One region of the Photobacterium panuliri genome, then DNA from elsewhere that is predicted to be linked to it. Evidence: predicted binding sites of a transcription regulator. Region 1 holds the regulator's gene; each other region holds the start of a gene.

Region 1 (4,109 bases):
TATTGACCCAGACACCCTAACTAACCTTATCGAGCACTTCGTCCTGCGCGAGGGAACCGACTACGGCGAGCGCGAGCTCAGCCTCGAGGAAAAGGTCGACCATGTCCGGGCCCAGCTCCGCAGCGGCGATGCCGTGATTGTCTTCTCCGAGCTCCATGAAACAGTAGATATCAAACTCCGCCATCAAATGGGCCACTGAAGCGCGCTCTCCCATAATGAGAAAATTGGGCGGAGGCTGTTGGCATTTTTGACGCCTCCGCTTGACCTAACCCCCGCGCCCTGTTAATAACTCTTTCCAATAATGTTAACGACAGGGTTTGTCATGTCTGCAAAACATCCGATTATTGCAGTTACCGGATCGTCCGGTGCGGGCACCTCGACCACCTCCGAAGCCTTCCGCAAAATGTTCAACATGATGGGTATCAATGCCGCCTGGCTTGAGGGGGACAGCTTCCACCGCTTCACCCGCCCGGAAATGGACGTCGAGATCCGCAAAGCCAAAGAGCAGGGACGCCATATCAGCTATTTCGGCCCCCAGGCCAATGACTTTCCGCTGCTGGCCGGCTTCTTCGAACAGTACGGCAACGATGGCAGCGGCAAATTCCGCCGCTACCTGCATACCTTCGACGAGGCCGTTCCCTATAACCAGATGCCGGGCACCTTCACGCCTTGGCAAGATCTCCCCGAAAATACCGATGTACTGTTCTACGAAGGGCTCCACGGCGGGGTGGTCGACGGCGATGTCAACGCCGCTCAGCACGTCGACTTACTCATCGGCATGGTACCGATCGTCAACCTCGAGTGGATTCAGAAAATCGTCCGTGATACCCGGGATCGTGGCCATTCCCGCGAGGCGGTGATGGAATCTATCGTCCGCTCGATGGACGACTACCTCAACTACATCACTCCTCAGTTCTCGCGCACCCATATCAATTTCCAACGGGTGCCGACCGTCGATACCTCCAACCCGTTCAGTGCCAAGGCCATTCCGAGCCTCGACGAGAGCTTCGTGGTGATCCGTTTCCGTGGGATCAAAAACGTCGACTTCCCGTACCTGCTGGCAATGATCCAAGGCTCGTTTATGTCTCGCCACAACAATCTGGTGGTACCCGGCGGCAAGATGAGCTTTGCGATGGAGTTAATCATGAGGCCGCTGATCCAAAAACTGATCGATACAGGAAAGATTGGGTAGTACAAGGGATAAGGGCGATCGCCCAGAGCACAGGAAGGGACTAGCAACACAACAGTTGGGCAAAACAACGTGGCGGCACAAAGGCCACCACGTTCAGGCGATCACGCCTCGACAACCTCGTAGGAATGGGTCATCTCGACCCCTTCCCCTAGCATCAGGCAAACCGAGCAGTACTTCTCCAGCGAATTGGCAACCGTCTCGGCCACGATGGCACTGTCGAGCCCCACACCGGTAACCACAAAGTGCAAGTTCACCGTGGTGAACAGGCGGGGTGCCTGATCGCGCCGGACCGAGCTGATCTGCGCCTCGCACGCCGTGATTTTCTGACCGGCTGACTTCAGGCCGTCCACCACATCCACTGAACTGCAACCTCCGGCAGCCATCAATACCAGTTCCATCGGACTCGGGGCTTTTTCGCCACCATTACCGTCCATTACCACGCTATGGCCCGAATTTGACTGGCCTAAAAAGGTCATATTCTCGACCCATTTCACTCGCGATTGCATCGTGTTCTCCTTACTACAAACAGGGGGTTTTGGCACTATCTGGCAACTGTGTGATCATGTGCACACTTATGACTAGAAAATGGCCATTTCCGATAGATCAATATCAAGAAATACGCGCCGAAAAAAGATAAACTCTGAGCTAATTATTCAAGTTGACTTGCAGCCCGGCAGGTGACTGAATATCCTAAACGACGAACAAGAGGCCCAGCCTTGAATTATAGGGACGTCGTTGTTGGGCATTAAACGCAGAGGAAGTTAGTAATATGGTTCCAGGTAAACCTCAAACAGATCCAACTCTAGAGTGGTTTCTTTCCCATTGTCACATTCATAAATACCCTTCAAAGAGTACTTTGATCCATGCTGGCGAGAAAGCAGAAACCCTCTACTACATTGTAAAAGGTTCTGTTGCCGTCCTGATCAAGGATGAAGAAGGCAAAGAAATGATCCTGTCTTACCTAAACCAGGGCGACTTTATCGGTGAACTTGGTCTGTTCGAGGAAGGCCAGGAGCGTACCGCTTGGGTACGTGCGAAGACTCCGTGCGAAGTTGCTGAAATTTCATTCAAGAAATTCCGCCAGCTAATCCAAGTAAATCCGGATATCCTGATGCGCCTGTCTGCTCAGATGGCTCGTCGCCTGCAGGTAACCAGCCAGAAAGTTGGCGACCTTGCCTTCTTGGATGTAACCGGCCGTATCGCACAAACCTTGCTGAACCTTGCCAAGCAACCGGATGCAATGACGCACCCAGACGGCATGCAGATCAAGATCACTCGTCAGGAAATCGGCCAAATCGTTGGCTGCTCGCGTGAAACCGTTGGCCGCATCCTCAAGATGCTGGAAGAGCAGAACCTGATTTCTGCCCACGGCAAGACTATCGTTGTCTACGGTACACGCTGATAGCCACCATAATTGAAAAAAGCCGCACTAGCGGCTTTTTTTATGGCTGCAAATAAAAAATCGCTATAGCGAATAAGTTTGCAATAATTTTCACTATTTTTTCACTTGAATCCTGCCCAACAAGTGCTACATTGCGCATATGGAATTTGCGCTTATACAACATTGACCGGAGATTAAGATATGGATATCGAGCGTTTCTCCCCGCACCATACCACTTTTAGCCCTGCCGTGATTGCCCCGCTACCGACAACCGTCGAATTGACCGGCTTTAGCGGCAGCAGACACTACCTAGAACAACAAGAGCCGCCACGCCATAGCAGCCACGGCTATGATCTGCCTCCCCTCGATAACATCAGCCACTGAACAACGCGGACAATCACGGTGATCTATTGGTGAGTACTCTCGAAAATTTTGTCGGCAGATGCCTCGACAAAACCAGAGAACAGCTCACCATCCTCATCAGGATAACGCTTGGCAAATTCGTAAAAGCCTCCGGGGATAGCATAGGTTCCATCACTGAACCCAACCACGACCCGGTCGGCCATCGTGGACGATTGTTCAAGCATCACCTTGGCACTGCCCTTTACATCCCCGCCAGCCTCGTTAATCACAAAGCCATTGTGACGTAGCAGGTGATTGACCTCCCGTACCTCAGTGAACTGCTCGAGATGGTTGAGGCTCACCGTGAAATGGTTGGCGCCAAAGCCATGGGCAGCCAGCCAACCGCCATACTCACTCTCTGCCAGCAGCAACTCATAAGTGGCAAAGTCCAGCTCCCACTGCCGTCCGCCATATAGGAAGGCCGGATCACGCAAGGACGTCTCCGGCATCTGGGCCACCAGCTCTCGTACCGTCTGCTGGAACAACGAGCTGAACTGCCCCACCATCAGCTCGCTGATAAACACCTTGGGAGCCAGCGGGTTGGGATGCTCGAAATGCTCGGCGTAGAGTTTCTTGCCCTCGAAACGGTAACGCCCCTTGGGTTGGTAGCCAATCGCAATGAAGGGAGCAGCCAAACGGTCAAGGCCCACCATCGGTAAATTGAACGTTCGTAGGGCAATGTGATCGTTATGCAGCGGCTCCTCCTCGGCTAGCAGATCGTGGATCTGCAATGCCGAGGGACAAAGGCGTGTGACATAGTCCTGCCACAGCCCATTAAACAGTTGCTCTACCCTTTCCATGATGATGATATCCTCACGCTAGTCGGTTCGAGGGGAATCAACGCTCTCGTGGTAACTCGCGCTGGTTACAGAACGCACTCTAAAAAACGATACCCGGCGCCAACTTGTCGGGCAATTCTGCCTGCCCGCCCTCAAGCGTAGCCATCGGATAGGCACAATAGTCGGCGGCATAGTAGGCACTGGGACGCAGATTGCCAGATGCGCCGGGGCCACCAAACGGCGCATCGCCACTCGCCCCAGTCAACGGCCGGTTGCGGTTAACGATCCCGGCCCGGATATGCTCGACAAAATACTGCCATTCGCCGTCGTCCGTCGATATCAAACCGGCAGACAA
Region 2 (4,109 bases), 360 kb from region 1:
ATACTGTACTGCAGCGGATCGGTATCCTGGAATTCATCGATCATCGCCACCGGATACTGTGTCCGGATACGCCCGGCCAGCAGGTCATCGCTATCGTTATCAATGGCCGCCGACAATTGAGTCAACAAATCATCAAACGACAACCAGCCTTTACGGGCCTTGGCCTGTGCCAGCAAACTCCGACACTGCTCAATCGCGTGCGCCAGCAGCGGATCATGTAAGTTCGCAGGGCTATCAAGCAATTCAGCAATCGCAACAAATACCGGATGCTCGGGCGGCTCGCCCTTGGCCGTTTTCTCGATCAGGGTCTGCTGATGAAAACGGTCAAGCTTGTCAGGCAGGGAGTAGTCCTGCGTTGGCTTGGCCGCCCACGCGCTGACCTGAGCCAACCATGCTGGCAGGCTCTTTTTGGTATAGCTGCGCTTGTTGATCCCCGAATTGGCAATCAGAGCTTCAAGATCCGCCTCATGTTCTTGCCACAAGGCCTTGACGCTGTCGATCCGCTGCATATTTTCCTGATGAAGCGTATCAAGCGTGTCCGACATTGGCGGCACCGAAAGCTTCAGCGGCGCCCCGGTCAGGCTGCTGCCCAATTCGCGCAGCAATGCCGCCGGCGATGACCAGAGCTGCCTGACCTCATTCGCCAGACCAAACGGCAAATGGTAGAAATTCCGCCGCCAGTAGTCCGCAACCACGAGACTCTTTAGCTGGCTCTCATCGGTCACGAACTCATTATTGAAGCGACTGCCTGACTCGAAAGCATTCTGGGTTAGCATCCGCTGGCAGAAACCATGAATGGTATAAATCGCCGCCTCGTCCATACGCCGCTCGGCATCCAGCAATATTTGCTTGGCGATATGGTGATCGGGGATCTCTTGTAACAACGTGTCGATAGTCTGCTTGTACGAGCCGGTGCTCTTACCGCGGCAAAAAGAGACATAAGCATCTTTGATCCCCGTGCGGATACGATCTCTCAGCTCTGCGGTTGCGGCTTCAGTGAAGGTCACCACCAGAATTTCGTCCACATCCAACGGCTTTGCATGGCGCGTTTGATCACTGCCATGTCCCAGCAAAAGCCGCAGATACAAACTCACAATGGTAAAGGTCTTCCCCGTACCAGCCGAGGCTTCGATGAGCCTAGCGCCGTACAACGGGAAGGCCATCGGTTGTAATTTATTGGCAACGTTCACGTTATCCATGGATTGTCTTTCCAAATATTGTTTTGTTGGTTGATCCACCCGTCATCGGATGTCATCGCATCATCAGTTGCAGCAAGGGGCTTCGGCCACATCATCAATGTGATCAAGCACTTATTACGTACCTAAAACACACTGGCCACAAACCATTGTGAGACGTTTCTCACAGTTTACCCCGAGGCCATTCGTTAGTATCTGCGCCAGAAACGTGGTCTACCTCTGCACCAGTGGTCGTACAGCGAACACCCTACAACTAACAATGATTTGCTGGCGACCACACTACTTCCTTTCTGGCTTTTTCCACTACTCCTGCTCCACATCCTCACTGCCCATAATCGGACCCTGCAGTACTCGGGCAGCCAGTTGCGATATCTCCTGAGCCAGTTCGTCACTCCACTGCGGCCAGACTCGAGCGACATAAGTATCAACCCCCTCGCCGGTAAACATGTAACCGCCGTTGAAAGCATCTGCCATTTTTGCCAGGGCCTTCTCACGATTCTCGTCACTGTCGCTCCAGTTACCGTTCTTATCGATACAGGCCATGATGCCGGCCTGCGCCGTTTTCGGGAAATACGCCAACGGCTGGTTTAGCCCTTGGAAATATAACTCAATGACCTCTTGTAGATATGCTTTCGCATCACCGGCCTCCACTTGGAGCAGCTTCACATGCCGGTCAGTACCGATCACATGCGTTTCCAGTCCCTTGCCACCGGCCGCAAGGCAGAGGTGATCAAACCAAGCCGCCAGCATATCCTGCGGACGGATCTTCCCGCTGCGGTAGCGCAACAAACCGGACTGATAACGCTGTTTCAACCACCCTTGCAACTGCACCGTTTCGCCGTTGATCTCAAAGGCAATATCAACCTCATGATCATCAAGTGGCTTGCTCGCCAACGGGGCGATCAAATTAACCAGCGCCATTGTTTCCAGACGTGTGACTTCCAAGTCGAGCTCGCCAAACGCGGCGATTGGCAGGTTACCCGCCGCTTTTTGCTCAGCGGCAAAATCTCGGTACACCGGTTCCTCATCACGTCCCTGCGCACGAGCATCAAGCAGCAACGACAGTAGCTCATCACGCAGCACGTAGCTTTCCAAGCCATTGAGCTCAAATGGTTCATCATCAACCATCACGCCCATCGGCGGCTCAAAATACACCTTGAGTCGACGGTTGAAGAAGTAGCGTACCGGCAAACGCCAGAAGCGCTGCAATTCTGCCAGCTCGAGAGGTTTTATCTGCCCGTCCTTGAGCGGATCTGCATTGAGGGCTGCGATTTGAAATGCAGGGCTGGCACTGCCACTGCGGGTAGCGGCAGGAAGCCACTCGGCCGCAAAGCTGGCATGCTCACCGCTAAATGCCTGCGGGCTGAATGGGACAAGCGGATGGTGACGGATCAGCTTATCTTTGAGCAAATCAGCTGACTGGTCGACCGGCAACGCCTCGTCGCCGTCAAGGCAATAGCCTTGCTGACAGTACTCCACCAGCTCGCTAACCAGTACACTTGGCATCCGCTCGGCATTGTCCTGAATTGAACGTCCGACATAGCTGATATACAAGGTTTCCTGCGCTGACTGAATCGCCTCGAGGAACAGGTAGCGGTCGTCATCCCGGCGCGAGCGATCCCCTGCCCGAGTGCGGCCATTCATCAAATCAAACCCTTCAGGGGCAATGTTACGAGGGTAAGCCCCATCGTTCATCCCCAGCAGACACACCACCCGGAACGGGATCGAGCGCATTGGCATCAGGGTACAGAAGTTCACCTGTCCGGCGAGAAAACGCTGGCTTACCCGCTCACCCGATAGCTTGTCTTGCAGGTATTGGTTCAGCACGGCAGGGGAAATATCAGTGGCAAAACCCGCATCGTCCAACTGCTCGTCCAAGCGGTGGAGAAGATCACGGATCGACTTCAGCACCAACTCGCCTTCCAGCTCCACCGCCAGAAAATCATCCAACAGGGTATTGAGGATCGCGGTCCACTCATGGACCGAATGCGGCTGCGCCAGACTTTCCCGGTATTCAATAAGGCAGTCGATAAATCCAGCCAGATGGCCCGCCAGCTCTGCATCCAGCCCCTGCACCTGCTCATAGGCTGATATCCCGTCAAACAGCCCGGCATCATGCGGCATGGCATAACCAAGCAACATTCGCTGAATACCAAACAGCCAGGTATTCTGGCTTTGTTCTGGCAAATCAAACTGGCTCGCGGTTTTGCCATCAAGCCCCCAGCGAACACCGGCCTCTTCAATCCAGCGCTTTATTTTCTCGAAGCTGTCACCATCAAAGCCAAACTTGGCCATCACGGCCGGAACCTCAAGCAACTCAAGGATCTCGGATGCATGGCAGCGACTCTCAGGGAGCGACAGCAAACGGAGGAAGGCCAGCAGAATTGGGTTTTCCTGCTCGGCGGTACGGTCGGAAATCGAGAACGGGATATAACGCTGGCCCGGCGCATTACCGAACACGGCCTGAATCGCCGGGCTGTAGGCATTAATGTCTGCCACCATGACGATCACATCACGCGGCTTCAGGGTTGGTTCGGCCTCGAACATTGCCAGCAGCCTGTCATGCAGCACCTCCACTTCCCGCATCGGGCTATGGCAGGCATGAATAGACAGCGAGTGGTCATCCTTGCGGATCGGGAACTTGTGGTAGCTGTTATCAAGGATTTCGTCGTTCTGACGATCTTCCAAATTCAAGATATCAGCCTGGATGGCATGGAGCAGCGAATCCGGTTCGATATCGACAAAACCGGCATCGACTTCATTGACTTGCATTTCAGACAACAAGTAAAGGTTGTCACGCCCCAGTTTTCCCATCGAGGCCAGCAGGCTGTTGCCGACCACATTGTTGTGCATATCGAGATCATAATGCGTTTCGTCACTGTCTTTGAGCTGCTCGATATGCTCCTGCACATC
Region 3 (4,109 bases), 890 kb from region 1:
GGGAGCCAACGTGGCGATCTGGCAGCGGGATATCCCGCTCACCCTCCACAGGAACCCACAGAACTCTGGCGAGTTTGTGGCGGATGTGGCTTTTTTCCCAGCTCAGCCCATGCAACCCGATAAGGGGGGCCACACAGACAAAGGTCGTCTCGAGAGGTTTGCCGTTGTAGCCAATCGGGATGGTTTTCAGCTCAATCCCGAGGTTGTCAAAATCAGGTACCGGTTTGCTGCCTGCTGAGGCGCCGAGGTGCCATTCCAGCAATTGGCCAACCCATCCCTTGTCGCGGCGTAGATCCATCGGGACGGAAATGCCTGCCTGTACAGCCAGTTCGCCGAGAGTCTGCCCGGCCAGGTTACATGCCCGCTCGAGGAGTGCGTGTTCAGAGGTCGGGGGGGAGGGTTGCATATCGTGGTACCTATTGTTGTCGAGGTGATGATCCTAGCATAGGCGCAGGGGGAAAGCCGAGGACAAATGGGGCGTAGTGCAGTGATGGCAGGAGACGATCCTGCCCGAGGATCTTATCACGGCGTTGGAAATCAACTTATCCACAGTAAGACATGATATTTTTTAATGCCTGCCATTAACTGTGGATTTAAACAGGGGTTGGTTGCAATTTTGAACGCTGTGCTGCGGTTTATTTATCCGGTGTTGATGATTTTATGTGGATAAAACCTAATCTGGTCGATCTTTAACCGATCTGGATTTTGCATACAAACTGGTATCTGTTGGTATTTTGTTTCCGAAAGGATCTCTCGTTCAAGTGTTTGATTTGATGGTGTTTTGTTTTTGTTTTTGAATGCTTTTATTGTTGTTTCATATAATAATCACATTCCAAAGATCCTTGGATTTACCGCTTCTTCACAATTCTATCCACAGAAATCGTGTATAAATGTGGTCTAGGTCTCATTGGGTTGTTTATAAAATAACCAGCAGATAAAAGTTATCCAAAAACTGAGGCTTTGGTAGGAAAATAGGGGGATAAATTCGATTGTTAGTTTACCCGTTGCGGCGACTGTGAAAAAATCACTATTAATAGAGATTTATATTGAGGTCGTCCAGTGATTGATGGCGATGGATACCGCCCGAATGTGGGGATAGTGATCTGCAATAGCCATGGTCAAGTATTCTGGGCTCGGCGGTACGGACAGCATTCCTGGCAGTTTCCACAAGGTGGTATTGACGAAGGGGAAACCCCTGAGCAGGCCATGTACCGGGAACTGTATGAGGAAGTGGGATTAACGAAGAAAGACGTGCGGATTCTGGCATCAAGCCGGCACTGGCTTCGTTATAAGCTTCCTAAGCGTCTGGTGCGCTGGGATTCAAAGCCTGTTTGTATTGGTCAAAAGCAAAAATGGTTTTTGCTGAGTTTGGAATGCGATGAATCCAAGGTAAATATGCAGCGTGGTTCGATTCCGGAGTTCGATGGCTGGCGCTGGGTCAGTTATTGGTATCCGGTTCGGCAGGTTGTATCGTTCAAGCGGGATGTTTACCGCCGAGCATTGAAAGAATTCGCAGCGATGGCAATGCCCTTCAAGGAGCGCAAAGAACGCAGAAAGCAGCGCCGGGGCAAACGCAGTTAACCCTGTTTGATGTGGAGTTAGGCAAAAGATGCTGACGCAGCTAAGAGAAATCGTTGAGAAGGTGGCCAGTGCGCCGAGCCTGCTTGATGCACTGGAACAGTTGGTGGTCAGCACTTGCCATGCCATGAAAACGGAGTGTTGTTCGGTCTATATCGCAGATTACCAGCGTCAGCGTTATACCTTGATGGCGACGAAGGGGCTCAGAAAGCCCCATCGTCATGTCGGTCTTGCCTTTGGTGAAGGGCTGGTCGGGCAGGTGGCTGCCAAGGCCGAGCCCATCAACGTCGCTGACGCCCGTCAGCACCCTCATTTTAAGCTCCTTCCCGGCATTGGGGAGGAGTCCTTCCGCTCTTTCTTCGGTACCCCGATCATTCATCAGCGACAGGTGCTGGGGGTATTGGTGATCCAGCAGCGCGAGCAGCGCGAGTTCGACGAGAGCGAAGAATCCTTTATGGTGACGCTGGCAGCCCAGCTGGCAGTATTACTGGCTCATGCCAAAGCGCAGGGGATGTGGCCTGATCAGCATCGCGGGTTGCGTCTGGTCGGTTCGGCCGCCTCCAGTGGTGTTGCGGTTGCAACGGCATGGTGGGATGACAATCAGCCGCGGCTGGAGCTAGTGTGTCCGGCATCGTGTATCGATCGCGAGGCGGAGCAGGAGCGGCTCAGTATTGCCATTGAAATGGCCAGTGCCGAGTTCCGTCGTCTGCGTAAGCGATTCGACAGTGAGCTGCATAAGGAAACGCTCGCTATTTTTGACTTATTCAGTCACCTGCTCAATGACCCCATGCTGCGCAAGGACTTGTTTGGCAAGGTCTCGGCGGGCGCACAGGCGGAATGGGCCGTTAGGCAGGTTGTTGAAACCTACTCGGCACAGTTTGCCAATATGAAGGACGATTACCTCAAAGAGCGCGCTCAGGATATTCGTGAGCTGGGCCAGCGTTTATTGTTCTTCCTCAATAATGAAACGGTCGACGAGCATCAATGGGATGAACCGGTTGTCTTGCTGACCCGCGAGCTCACCGCTGGGATTCTGGCCAGTATCCCCCGGGAGAAACTGGCCGCCGTGGTATCTCAGGAAGGGGCGGCGAACTCCCATGCTGCGATTTTGTCGCGGGCACTTGGGATCCCGGCGATTATGGGTGTCGATTTTGTTCCCGATAAGATCCATGACTGCAAGGTCGTGGTGGACGGCTACCGCGGCGAACTGTTGGTCAACCCGCCCCGTCATGTTATGGCGGAATACAAGCGCTTGGTGCGCGAAGAGCTGGAGCTGGCCAAGGTCGTCGAGGAAGACGTTGAGAAATGTGCCGTGACCCGAAATGGCGAGCGGGTGCATATCTTCCTCAATGCCGGGCTCAGTGCCGACACCAGTATTGCGGTTAACCGTGGCGTGGACGGGGTGGGCCTGTACCGTACTGAAGTTCCCTTCTTGTTGCAGCGTAGCTTCCCCTCTGAAGAAGAGCAGACCCAGCAGTACCGCGCGATTTTAGATACCTATCAGGGCAAGCCGGTGGTGATGCGCACGCTCGATATCGGTGGTGACAAGCCGTTGCCCTATCTGACCATCGAAGAGGATAACCCGTTCCTCGGCTGGCGGGGGATCCGTTTCACCCTTGATCACCCTGAGATATTTCTGATCCAGGTCCGGGCGATGCTTCGGGCCAGCATCGGCATCGACAATATGGATATCCTGTTGCCGATGATTTCCGGCATTGCCGAGCTTGATGAATCACTAGCACTTATCGAGCGGGCCTACATCGAAGTGGCCAAGGCGGCCGAGGCGCAGGGGCTGACTCTGCGCAGGCCGCGGGTCGGGATCATGATCGAAGTGCCCTCGATGCTTTACCAGCTATCGGGCTTGACGTCGCGGGTCGATTTCATTTCGGTCGGCAGCAATGATTTAACTCAGTATTTATTGGCTGTAGACCGGAACAATTCTCGGGTGGCCGGTGTCTACGATGCGTTGCACCCTGCGGTGATCCACGCCCTCAAGTATATTGTCGACACCAGCAAGCATATCGGTTTGCCGGTTAGCTTGTGCGGTGAGTTGGCCGGTGATCCGGTCGGGGCTTTGCTGCTGGTCGGGATGGGGTACCGCTCGCTCAGTATGAATACCCGTAATGTGGCCAAAATTAAATATATGCTTAGGCATGTCTCCATTGAGGAAATGGAGCAGCTGGTGGATTATGCCCTCACTGCGACGTTTGCCGATGAAATCAGGGCCAAGGCAACGGCCTTTGTTGACAGCCACGGTTTAGGTGGCTTTATCCGTGCAGGGAAATAATCTCGATGAGTGATGCGCTATCGGCCTTCTGGCTGTTGGTTGTCAGCTATAGCCCAGAACTATGGGTCTTTGGCGTGTGTTTGGTGCTTGGCGGCTGTGTTGGCATTCTGGCCGGGCTGTTGGGGATCGGCGGTGGGCTTCTGGTGGTGCCTGCATTGGTCTGGCTCTTGCCCCATGCCGGTATTCATGGTGATATGGCGATGCACATCGCGTTGGCGACCTCGCTGGCCAGTATCGTGCTGAC

The links. Region 1 encodes CRP, which controls carbon source genes, mostly activating them, when cyclic AMP is high. Its sites were predicted from a motif close to TGTGANNNNNNTCACA; they were not measured.
Region 2: recB (exodeoxyribonuclease V subunit beta) is a predicted target of CRP. The motif match lies at 1,349-1,364, and genes of this name have one in related genera.
Region 3: rppH (RNA pyrophosphohydrolase) is a predicted target of CRP. The motif match lies at 892-907, and genes of this name have one in related genera.

The regions. Positions count from the first base shown of each region.
Region 1 covers NZ_CP197192.1:135,189-139,297, forward strand. Annotated here, with positions in the region: gene ACSF8X_RS00730 (YheU family protein) at 1-199, shown strand, start outside; gene ACSF8X_RS00735 (phosphoribulokinase) at 323-1,192, shown strand; gene ACSF8X_RS00740 (OsmC family protein) at 1,294-1,698, opposite strand; gene crp (cAMP-activated global transcriptional regulator CRP) at 1,962-2,594, shown strand; gene ACSF8X_RS00750 (hypothetical protein) at 2,775-2,957, shown strand; gene ACSF8X_RS00755 (DUF1338 domain-containing protein) at 2,981-3,775, opposite strand; gene astD (succinylglutamate-semialdehyde dehydrogenase) at 3,855-4,109, opposite strand, start outside.
Region 2 covers NZ_CP197192.1:3,289,157-3,293,265, forward strand. Annotated here, with positions in the region: gene recB (exodeoxyribonuclease V subunit beta) at 1-1,214, opposite strand, end outside; gene recC (exodeoxyribonuclease V subunit gamma) at 1,500-4,109, opposite strand, start outside.
Region 3 covers NZ_CP197192.1:1,020,830-1,024,938, forward strand. Annotated here, with positions in the region: gene mutH (DNA mismatch repair endonuclease MutH) at 1-406, opposite strand, end outside; gene rppH (RNA pyrophosphohydrolase) at 1,060-1,581, shown strand; gene ptsP (phosphoenolpyruvate--protein phosphotransferase) at 1,610-3,865, shown strand; gene ACSF8X_RS04940 (sulfite exporter TauE/SafE family protein) at 3,871-4,109, shown strand, end outside.